Regions from separate parts of the Stenotrophomonas sp. LARHCG68 genome, predicted to be linked through region 2. Evidence: riboswitches for the same ligand, from Rfam matches in the RefSeq annotation. Region 2 holds a riboswitch; the other holds the start of a gene.
The links. Region 2 has a riboswitch for glycine ahead of ACIPR8_RS07870 (trimeric intracellular cation channel family protein). Riboswitches for the same ligand answer to the same signal wherever they lie in the genome.

Region 1 (4,787 bases), on a different contig from region 2:
CCCAGCACCGTTGCCACTTCCTGCGGCATCGCTGGAACATCCCACCCGATGCGTGCCATCCGAAGCGGCATGACTGACGCTTTTTTCGACATCCGTGCCGCTTCAACGGGCAATGCCGGCGTTCCATGCGACATCACCGGCACAGGGGCGACATCGCTGCACCTTGAAGGGATGGGCCTGCCGCTCCAGGTGACACGCCCGCCGCAGAAACAACAAAGGCGCCCTCGGCGCCTTCGCTGATCCGGCAACTTCCCCGCAGACGCTCAATGCGTGCCAGCGGCGCTCTTCGCGCCCACGCCCAGCTCACCGGCCAGGTTGCGCTTGTAGGTGTCGAAATCGATGCCCTGCTCGGCTACCTCGGCGTGCGCGGCGTCCTTCAGTGCGTCGGAATACATCAGGCGCACCGGGGTGTTGTTGTTCTCGTGCCATTCGGCGGCCTGCATGATCAGCGCCAGCACGCGTGCGGCGCTGGTGGTCTCGCCGGCGATCTTGCCGTCCATGCCCAGCACCCACTCGCCGTCGCGGCGGACGATGCCCGCCAGCAGGCTGCGCTGCTGGTCACGCAGTTCGGCGTGCGGCTCGACCTTGGCCTTCGGTGCCGGGTTGGCCTCGGCCTGGTTGCGGGCGCGCTCGGCCAGTTTCTTCTTCGCCTCGCGGCGGCCCTTGGATTGAATCGACATCGTGATGTGCTCTTTGCCGTCGCCGCTGATGGCGGCAGGGATAGTGTCCCCGATCGGGGGTGAAGATGGATCAGGCCGCCGGGGTGTTGCGTTGGGCGCGCTGGCTGATGCGCTCCCACTTCCACATCAGCCCGCTGCCCAGCGCGAACAACGCCGCGCCGATGGCCAGGCTCAGGCCACTGCGGCTGAGCAGCGGCGACAACACGCCGGCGATGACCGCATTGGTCACCAGCGTGCTGAAGGCCTGCATCGAGGAGGCCGTGCCGCGCTGGCGCGGGTACATGTCCAGGATCGCCAGGCTCAGGATCGGGAAGATCAGCGCCACGCCAAACGAATTGAGGGTCAGCGCCAGCACCGCCCACGGCACGCTCATCTGCGGGGCCAACGCGTTGTAGGCGATGTTGTAGACCGCCGCCACCGCCATGAACGCATAGCCGATCCGCACCGCGCGCGCGCCGGCGATGCGCCCGGCCGCGCGGCCGGAGGCATAGGCGCCCAGCGCCATGCCGCCGATGGTCGGGATGAACAACCAGGCGAACTGCTGCTCGTTCAGGTGCAGCAGGTCCAGGATGAAGGCCGGTGCCGAGGCGATGTACAGGAACAGCCCGCCAAAGCCCAGCGAGCCGGCCAGGGCCAGGCGCAGGAAGCGCGGGTTGACCGCGATGCTCCAGTAATCCTGGGCCAGCCGTGCCGGGCGCAGGCTCAGCCGGGCCTGCGGCGGGTGGGTTTCCGGCAGCCACAGGCAGGTAACCACCAGCAGCAGCGTGGAGAACGCCACCAGGAACCAGAAGATGCCCTGCCAATGGCTCCAGCCCAGCAGCCAGCCACCGATGATCGGGGCGATGGCCGGGGCGATGGAAAAGATCATCGACACCTGGCTCATCAGCCGCTGGGCGTCGTCGCCGTCGTACAGGTCACGGATGACCGCCCGGCCGATGATGTAGCCCACGCCGGCGGACAGGCCCTGCAGGCCGCGGAACAGCAGCAGCGAGCCCATGTCGCGCGACAGCGCGCAGCCGATCGAGGCCAGGATGAACACCACCAGCCCGCCGATGATCACCCGCTTGCGGCCCAGCGCATCGGACAGCGCGCCGTGGACCAGGCTCATCAGCGCATAGGTGAGCAGGTAGACGCTGATGACCTGCTGCATGGCCAGTTTGTCGGCGCCCATCTGCGCGCCGATCTGCGGGAACGCGGGGAACACCGCGTCGATGGCGAACGGGCCGAACATCGACAACCCGGCCACCAGCGCGGCGATCCGTCGCAGCGAAACCTGCTTGCTTGCTTTCATGGCTTCCTGTGAAACAACGTGCATCGGCACCGGCAGGCACACCGGTGCGGGAGAGAAAAATGAACAGGGCCGGACACGGTAACGCCGCGCGGCCATATCGCGCCTGTTTATCCGGACATGAACCCGCGTCAGCCCGCGGTACCGGCCTCCCCGCCCACCGCGTGCAACGCGCGATCCTCGGGCCGGGAACGGAATGGTAATCCAAGCCGGTGCGCAGGTCTGCCCCGGGCTATAATCGGCCGGCTGTACGAACACGGTGGGAGAAGCGGCTGACCCCGCTGCCGAAGGCGCAAACGCCCGTAAATCGCTCAGGCCCGATACCACCTGCACCAAAACTCTGGAGAGACCGGTTCAATCCGGCGCCGAAGGGGCACGAAGCACACGATCCTCGTCGCGTTGCTTCCAAACTCTCAGGCAAAAGGACAGAGGGGCGCGAGGCAAGCCACCGGCTTGCCGGCCGTGATGCCGCCTGCGCGGCAGCGGGGCCGTACCGGTGCTTGCCTGGCTCACCGCCCCAGCCCTGCATGCCTTCTCCGGACGTCAGCCATGACCCAGAACACCCCTTCGCTGCGCGAACTCGAACACTCCTCCGCGTTCGTCGACCGCCACATCGGCCCCAACGATGCCGAAATCGCGCAGATGCTGCGCACCGTTGGCCATGATTCGCTTGAAGCCCTGACCGACGCCATCGTGCCGGGCTCGATCAAGTCGCCGGCACCGCTGGCGCTGCCCGAATCGCTCACTGAGGTCGAGGCGCTGGCCAAGATCCGCGCCATCGCCGGCAAGAACAAGGTGCTGCGCAGCTTCATCGGCCAGGGCTACTACGGCACCCACACGCCGAACGTGATCCTACGCAACATCCTGGAAAACCCGGCCTGGTACACCGCCTACACCCCGTACCAGGCGGAGATCTCGCAGGGCCGCATGGAAGCGCTGATCAACTTCCAGACCCTGGTCGCCGACCTGACCGGCATGGAGATCGCCAACGCCTCGCTGCTGGACGAAGCCACCGCTGCCGCCGAGGCGATGACCCTGGCCAAGCGTTCGGCCAAGTCCAGGTCCAAGGTGTTCTTCGTGCACGACGCCGTGCACCCGCAGACGCTGGAACTGCTGCGCACCCGCGCCGAGCCGATGGGCATCGAGCTGCAGGTCGGCACCCCGGCCGAAGCCATGACCGCCGACGTGTTCGGCGTGCTGCTGCAGTACCCGGACACCACCGGCCACATCGGTGACCACAAGGCGCTGGTGGAGGCCATCCATGCCCGCCAGGGCTTGGTCGCCGTGGCCACCGACCTGCTCGCGCTGACCCTGATCGCCGCTCCCGGCGAATGGGGCGCGGACATCGCCATCGGCAACAGCCAGCGTTTCGGCGTGCCGTTCGGCTTCGGTGGCCCGCATGCGGCGTTCATGGCCTGCCGTGACGCCTACAAGCGCTCGATGCCGGGCCGCCTGATCGGCGTGTCGGTCGATGCCGAAGGCAAGCCGGCCTACCGCCTCACCCTGCAGACCCGCGAGCAGCACATCCGCCGCGAGAAAGCCACCTCCAACATCTGCACCGCGCAGGTGCTGCTGGCGGTGATGGCCTCGATGTACGCCGTCTACCACGGCCCGGAAGGCCTGCTGCGCATCGCCCGCCGCACCCACCGTCTGGCCGCGATCCTGGCCAGCGCGCTGCGCACGGCCGGTGTTGCTGTGGGCAATGACTTCTTCGACACCCTGCACGTCACCGGCGTTGACGCCGCGGCGGTGCAGGCCAAGGCCGTGGCCGCCGGCATCAACGTGCGCGTGATCGATGCCGGCGCGGTCGGCATCAGCCTGGACGAAACCGCCACCCGCGCCGACATCGTCGCGCTGGGCCAGCTGTTTGGCGCCACGGTCGACGTGGATGCACTGGACGCCGCCACCGCCGATGCCCTGCCCAAGGGTCTGCTGCGCACCAGTGCGTTCCTGACCCACCCGGTGTTCAACACGCACCACAGCGAGCACGAGATGCTGCGCTACCTGCGCTCGCTGGCCGACAAGGACCTGGCGATGGATCGCACCATGATCCCGCTGGGCAGCTGCACCATGAAGCTCAACGCCACCGCCGAGATGATCCCGGTGACCTGGCCGGAGTTCGCCAACATCCACCCGCTGGTACCGGCCGACCAGGCGCAGGGCTACAAGGAACTGATCGACGGGCTGGAAGCGATGCTGGTCGAATGTACCGGCTACGACGCGGTGAGCCTGCAGCCGAACTCCGGCGCGCAGGGCGAATACGCCGGCCTGCTGGCGATCCGCGCCTACCACCGCTCGCGCGGCGAAGGCCATCGCGACATCTGCCTGATCCCGGATTCGGCGCATGGCACCAACCCGGCCTCGGCGCAGATGTGCGGCATGACCGTGGTGGTCACCAAGACCGATGCCAACGGCAACGTCGATGTCGATGACATCCGCCGCAACGCCGAGAAGTACAGCGACCGCCTGGCCGCGATCATGATGACCTACCCGTCCACGCACGGCGTGTTCGAGGAAGAGGTGGTCGAGATCTGCCAGATCATCCACCAGCACGGCGGCCAGGTGTACACCGACGGTGCCAACATGAACGCCCTGGTCGGCGTGGCCAAGCCCGGCAAGTGGGGCTCGGACGTGTCGCACCTGAACCTGCACAAGACCTTCTGCATCCCGCACGGCGGCGGCGGCCCGGGCGTGGGCCCGTGCGCGGTCAAGTCGCACCTTGCCCCGTTCCTGCCGGGCAAGCTCGGTGACAACGGCCCGGTCGGCATGGTCAGCGCGGCCAGCTTCGGCAGCGCCTCGATCCTGCCGATCAGCTGGAT
Region 2 (4,787 bases):
GCAGGAAGCCTAGAAATCACCGCTTATGGAGAAGGAAGTGATGCGTATCCGTACGTGCAGTATGGTGCTGGCAATGATGCTGGTGCCGACCGTGGCGATGGCCAAGAGGGAAGTCGTGGATTCGGGCAGTGGCTGCCTGCAGAACCTGGCGGTGAGCGGTGGCTTCACCACCGGCAAGCAGTTCCTGGCCTCCACCGACCACGAAGGCATCAGCTACCCCGAGGCTTTCCGCAAGACGGTGGCCGCGATCGAGGCCGAGGGGCTGGTGGGTGTCTCGCCGAACGAGCAGACCGGCTACATCGCCGCCGAGCAGACGGTGCGCGGTGGCGGTGGCTCCACCGTGCCGCTGCGCACCACCGTGCGCCGCCAGAACGACGGCACCATCCGCGTCGAGGTGCGTTTCAGCATCAAGGGCGGCCAGCTGACCTCCAACAAGGCGGTGGGTGAAGGCCTGTGCAAGATCGCCGACGCGGCGAGCCTGTAACAGCGGGCGGGAGCGCGCGTGGGTAACGGTGCCTGGTTCCTGTACCTGCTGGAATGCCGCGATGGCAGCTACTACGCGGGTATCAGCACCGATGTACAGGCGCGCTTCCAGGCCCATCTGGCCGGCAAGGGCGCGCGTTACACGCGCGCGCACCCGCCGCTGCGGGTACTGGGCATGCGCCCGTACGCCGACCGTGCCGCCGCCTCGCGCGCGGAATGGCAGATCAAGCAGCTCCCCCGCCAGCACAAGCTGGCGTGGCTGGAGCGGGCCGGGGATTGAGGTAGAGTCTGGCTTGCAGCCGCCGTTCCGGGCGGCGCCAACGCCCGGGCAGCCGGGCACCACAGCCACGCATGCGGCTGTCCAGCGGCATGTCGGCATCGTCCTCAAGCGGAGGGTTCGTGATGGCAGGTTGGTACGAGTTGGAGAAGAGCAAGGACGGGCAGTTCTACTTCGTGCTCAAGGCAGGCAACGCCGAGGTGATCCTCACCAGCGAGCGCTACACCACGCGCGCGTCGGCCGAGAACGGCATCGCCTCGGTGCAGAAGAACAGCCCCGATGAAGCGCATTACGAGCGCAAGACCAGCAGCGATGGTCGACACCATTTCAATCTCAAGGCCGCCAACCACCAGGTGATCGGCAGCAGCCAGCTGTACGCATCGCAGGCCGCGCGCGAAGCCGGCATCACCAGCGTCAAGGGCAATGGGCCGAGCACGACGGTGAAGGACAAGACAGCGGGGTAGTTGGGTTTTGCCCTCACCCCAACCCCTCTCCCGCGTGCGGGAGAGGGGCTTTGAAACTGCAGTTGCGCCGATCACTTCAAACCGTCGTGAACCTGGCCCCTCTCCCGCACGCGGGAGAGGGGTTGGGGTGAGGGCAAAACCAGCCAGCTCAATGCACCTCATCCTGGTAGACGAACTTGGGCATCTCCCAGCGGTAGCGGATGGCCAGCAGGCGCAGTGCGAAACCGCCCAGCAGGCAGCACACGATCGCGGTGTCGTCGGCCACCTGCCAGTGCAGCAACAGCAGGTAGGCCGCACCGGTGAGCAGCGAGATGATCGCGTACAGCTCCTTCTGGAAGATCAGCGGCACCTCGTTGCAGAGGATGTCGCGCAGCACGCCGCCGAACGCGCCGGTCAGCATCCCGGCGATCAGCACGATCTGCGGCGCATGCCCGGCCTCGCGCGCGATGGCGCAGCCGATCAGGGTGAAGGCGATCAGGCCCAGCCCGTCCAGCACCAGGAAGGTGCTGCGGAAGTGGTGCATCCAGCGCGCCAGCCAGGTGGCGACCAGCGCCGCGCAGACGGTGAAGCCCAGGTACTCGGGGTGCTTCACCCAGCCCAGCGGGTAGTGGCCAAGCAGGATGTCGCGCAGCGAGCCACCGCCCAGGGCGGTGACGCAGGCGATCATGACCACGCCGAACAGGTCCATGCGGCGCCGGCCGGCGGCCAGCGCGCCGGTCATGGCTTCGGCGGAAATGGCGATCAGGTAGATGAGGGAGAGCAGCATGCTGTGGGTTCCAGGCAGAGCGGTGGGGCCGGCCACGCGCCTGCCGCCACCCTTGCCTGGGCAAGGATGGGACTGCGTTGACCGGTGCCGCTCCCGCTGTCCCTTGTGCCTGAGAGTTCAGCGGCGATGGCCGCGTGCCCCTTCGGCGGATCGCGCGGACGGTGTCCGGCGACCTCTCTCCAGCTCGGCGTGTCGGATGCATGGTTGGTGGGATTCCAGCCCACCGGCCTGAGCGATCATGGGAGCCTGCGCCTTCGGCGGGCGCCAGCGTGGCGCCTCTCTCCTGCATCCGTGGGTCAGTGTAACTGTTGCGTTGCAGCATGAACTGGCCGGATCTGGCAGCCCGCGCCTGTCGGTGCCAGCGCTCCCACATGAAAACAGCCGGCGGCGGGGCCGTCGGCTGCTTCGGTGCTGCGACTGCATGCCCGCTGCCGCGGGCCCTGCTCAGGCCTTCATGCTGCCCGTGTCGATGTAGCGCTGGTGCCAGGACAGCGCTTCGGGCAGCAGGTGCGGGGTGTGCTTGCCGTAGCTGTCGCGGCAGGCGCGGTCGAAGTAGTCGTTGAGCTGGTCGCGGTAGCCCGGGTGCGCGCAGTTGTCGATCACCTGGCGGGCGCGGGCGCGCGGCGGCAGGCCGCGCAGGTCGGCCAGGCCCTGCTCGGTGACGATGATCGAGACGTCGTGCTCGGTGTGGTCGACGTGGCTGACCATCGGCACGATCGCCGAGATGCTGCCGCCCTTGGCCATCGAGGGGCTCAGGAAGGTGGACAGGAAGCCGTTGCGGGTGAAGTCGCCCGAACCGCCGATGCCGTTCATGATGCGGCTGCCCATGACGTGGGTGGAGTTCACGTTGCCGTAGATGTCCACCTCGATCATGCCGTTCATGCCGATGCAGCCCAGCCGGCGCACCAGCTCCGGGTGGTTCGACATTTCCTGCGTGCGCATGATGATGCGGTCGCGGTAGAACCGGATGTTGCGCTTGAACTCCTCGTTCGCCTCCGGGCTCAGCGCGAAGCCGGTGCACGAGGCGTACTCGAGCACGCCGGACTTGAGCAGGTCCAGCATGCCGTCCTGGATCACCTCGGTGAACGCACTGAGCCCGCGCAGGCCACTGTCGGCCAGGCCGGCCAGCACGGCGTTGGGGATGTTGCCCACGCCGGACTGCAGCGGCAGCAGGTTGTGCGGCAGGCGGCCCTTGGCCACTTCGTGCTTGAGGAACTCGATCAGGTGGCCGGCGATCAGGCGGCTGTCCTCGTCGATCGGCTTGAACGGGCTGTTGCGGTCCGGACCATTGGTGCGCACCACCGCCACGATCTTGTCCGGGTCCACGTCCAGCGTGGTCTGGCCGATGCGGTCGTTGGCGTGGATCAGCGGGATCGGCTTGCGGTGCGGCGGCAGCGCGGTGCCGTAGTAGATGTCGTGCATGCCCTCGATGTCGGCGGGCTGCCACTCGTTGACCTCGATGATCACCTTCTTGGCCAGGTCCAGCCAGGTCTTGTTGTTGCCGACCGAGGTGGACGGCACCAACGCACCATCGGCGCGGATGGCCGAGACCTCGACCACGGCGGTGTCGATCTCGCCGTAGAAACCGAACCACACGTGCTGGGCGACGTGCGAGAGGTGGATGTCGATGTAGTCCAGCTTGCCGTCGTTGATGCGCTTGCGGGCATCGGGGTCGGTCTGGAACGGCATGCGCATGGCGATGCCGTCGGCCTTGGCCAGCGCGCCGTCCAGTTCGGGCGCGGTGGAGGCACCGGTCATCAGCTTGATCTGGAACGGCAGGCCTTGCGCATGCACGTCCTCGATGCGCTTGGCCAGCGCCATCGGCACCGCCTTGGGGTAGCCCGAACCGGTGAAGCCGCTCATGGCGACGGTTTCGCCCGGCTGGATCAGCGCCGCGGCTTGTTCGGCGGAGACGATGCGGTCGCGCAGGCGCGCGTCCAGGATGCGTTCGACAGACATGACGACTACGGGTTGTTGTGGGGACCGTCGATTATCGCCCTTCCCGCAGGGCTGGGGGGTTCTACCTTGGTGGGATGGTTTTTGTGGCGCGCAGGCTCTTGTACCGCCAAGTACTGTTTTGCACTGCAGCGTGCAAGTTGCTTCGGCAGGCCGCACGATCGCCCTGCATCCCGACGTGGGGGAGGGAGCAAAGCCCGCTGACAGTTCGCTGTCAGCGGGCTTTTTTAATGGCCGATCGCCGCAGATGGCGACCGCTGGCATGCGCAGATGCCAGAATCGGCGGATGGAAAATTCCCCCGCCGTAGTTCCTGAATACGTTGCCCCGGTGATTGACCGGGCCCTGGCCCGCCTCAAGCTGGCGTTGCCGGACCCGGCGCGCTGGCCGCCGTCGCAGGACGTCGAGGCGGGGCTGCGCCGACTGGCCATCGCCAGCGACTTCGCCATCGACACGCTGTGTCGGCAGCCGGAGCTGCTGGAGCGGCTGGCCGCCCCCGATCCGGCCCCGGTCCCGTTGCCCGGACTGGACCCGCTGCAGCCCACCGCCTGGCCCACCCAGCTGCGCCGCTACCGCGCGGCGGCCTCCACCCGATTGATCTGGCGCGACCTGCAGGGGCTGGATGACGTGGACGCCACCCTGGCCGGGGCCACCCGGCTGGCCGAGGACTGCCTGCAGCTGGCGCTGGCCGCGCTGGAGCAGGAATTCGCCAGCCGCCACGGCTTGGTGCGCAGCGCCGACGGTGGCGTGCAGCGGTTGGTGGTGTTCGGGCTGGGCAAGCTCGGCGGCGGTGAGCTGAATTTCTCCTCCGACATCGACCTGGTCTACGCCTACCCGGAAGGC

Region 1: another riboswitch for glycine. It lies ahead of gcvP (aminomethyl-transferring glycine dehydrogenase); the one in region 2 lies ahead of ACIPR8_RS07870 (trimeric intracellular cation channel family protein).

What each region holds. Positions count from the first base shown of each region.
Region 1 is NZ_JBIXJV010000003.1:221,181-225,967, forward strand. Features, by position in the region: gene ACIPR8_RS12165 (hypothetical protein) at 264-680, opposite strand; gene ACIPR8_RS12170 (multidrug effflux MFS transporter) at 751-1,971, opposite strand; glycine riboswitch at 2,299-2,407, shown strand; gene gcvP (aminomethyl-transferring glycine dehydrogenase) at 2,518-4,787, shown strand, end outside.
Region 2 is NZ_JBIXJV010000002.1:101,365-106,151, reverse strand. Features, by position in the region: gene ACIPR8_RS07885 (hypothetical protein) at 41-484, shown strand; gene ACIPR8_RS07880 (GIY-YIG nuclease family protein) at 503-763, shown strand; gene ACIPR8_RS07875 (YegP family protein) at 886-1,224, shown strand; gene ACIPR8_RS07870 (trimeric intracellular cation channel family protein) at 1,373-1,990, opposite strand; glycine riboswitch at 2,079-2,183, opposite strand; glycine riboswitch at 2,197-2,286, opposite strand; gene ACIPR8_RS07865 (acetyl-CoA hydrolase/transferase family protein) at 2,435-3,949, opposite strand; gene glnE (bifunctional [glutamate--ammonia ligase]-adenylyl-L-tyrosine phosphorylase/[glutamate--ammonia-ligase] adenylyltransferase) at 4,233-4,787, shown strand, end outside.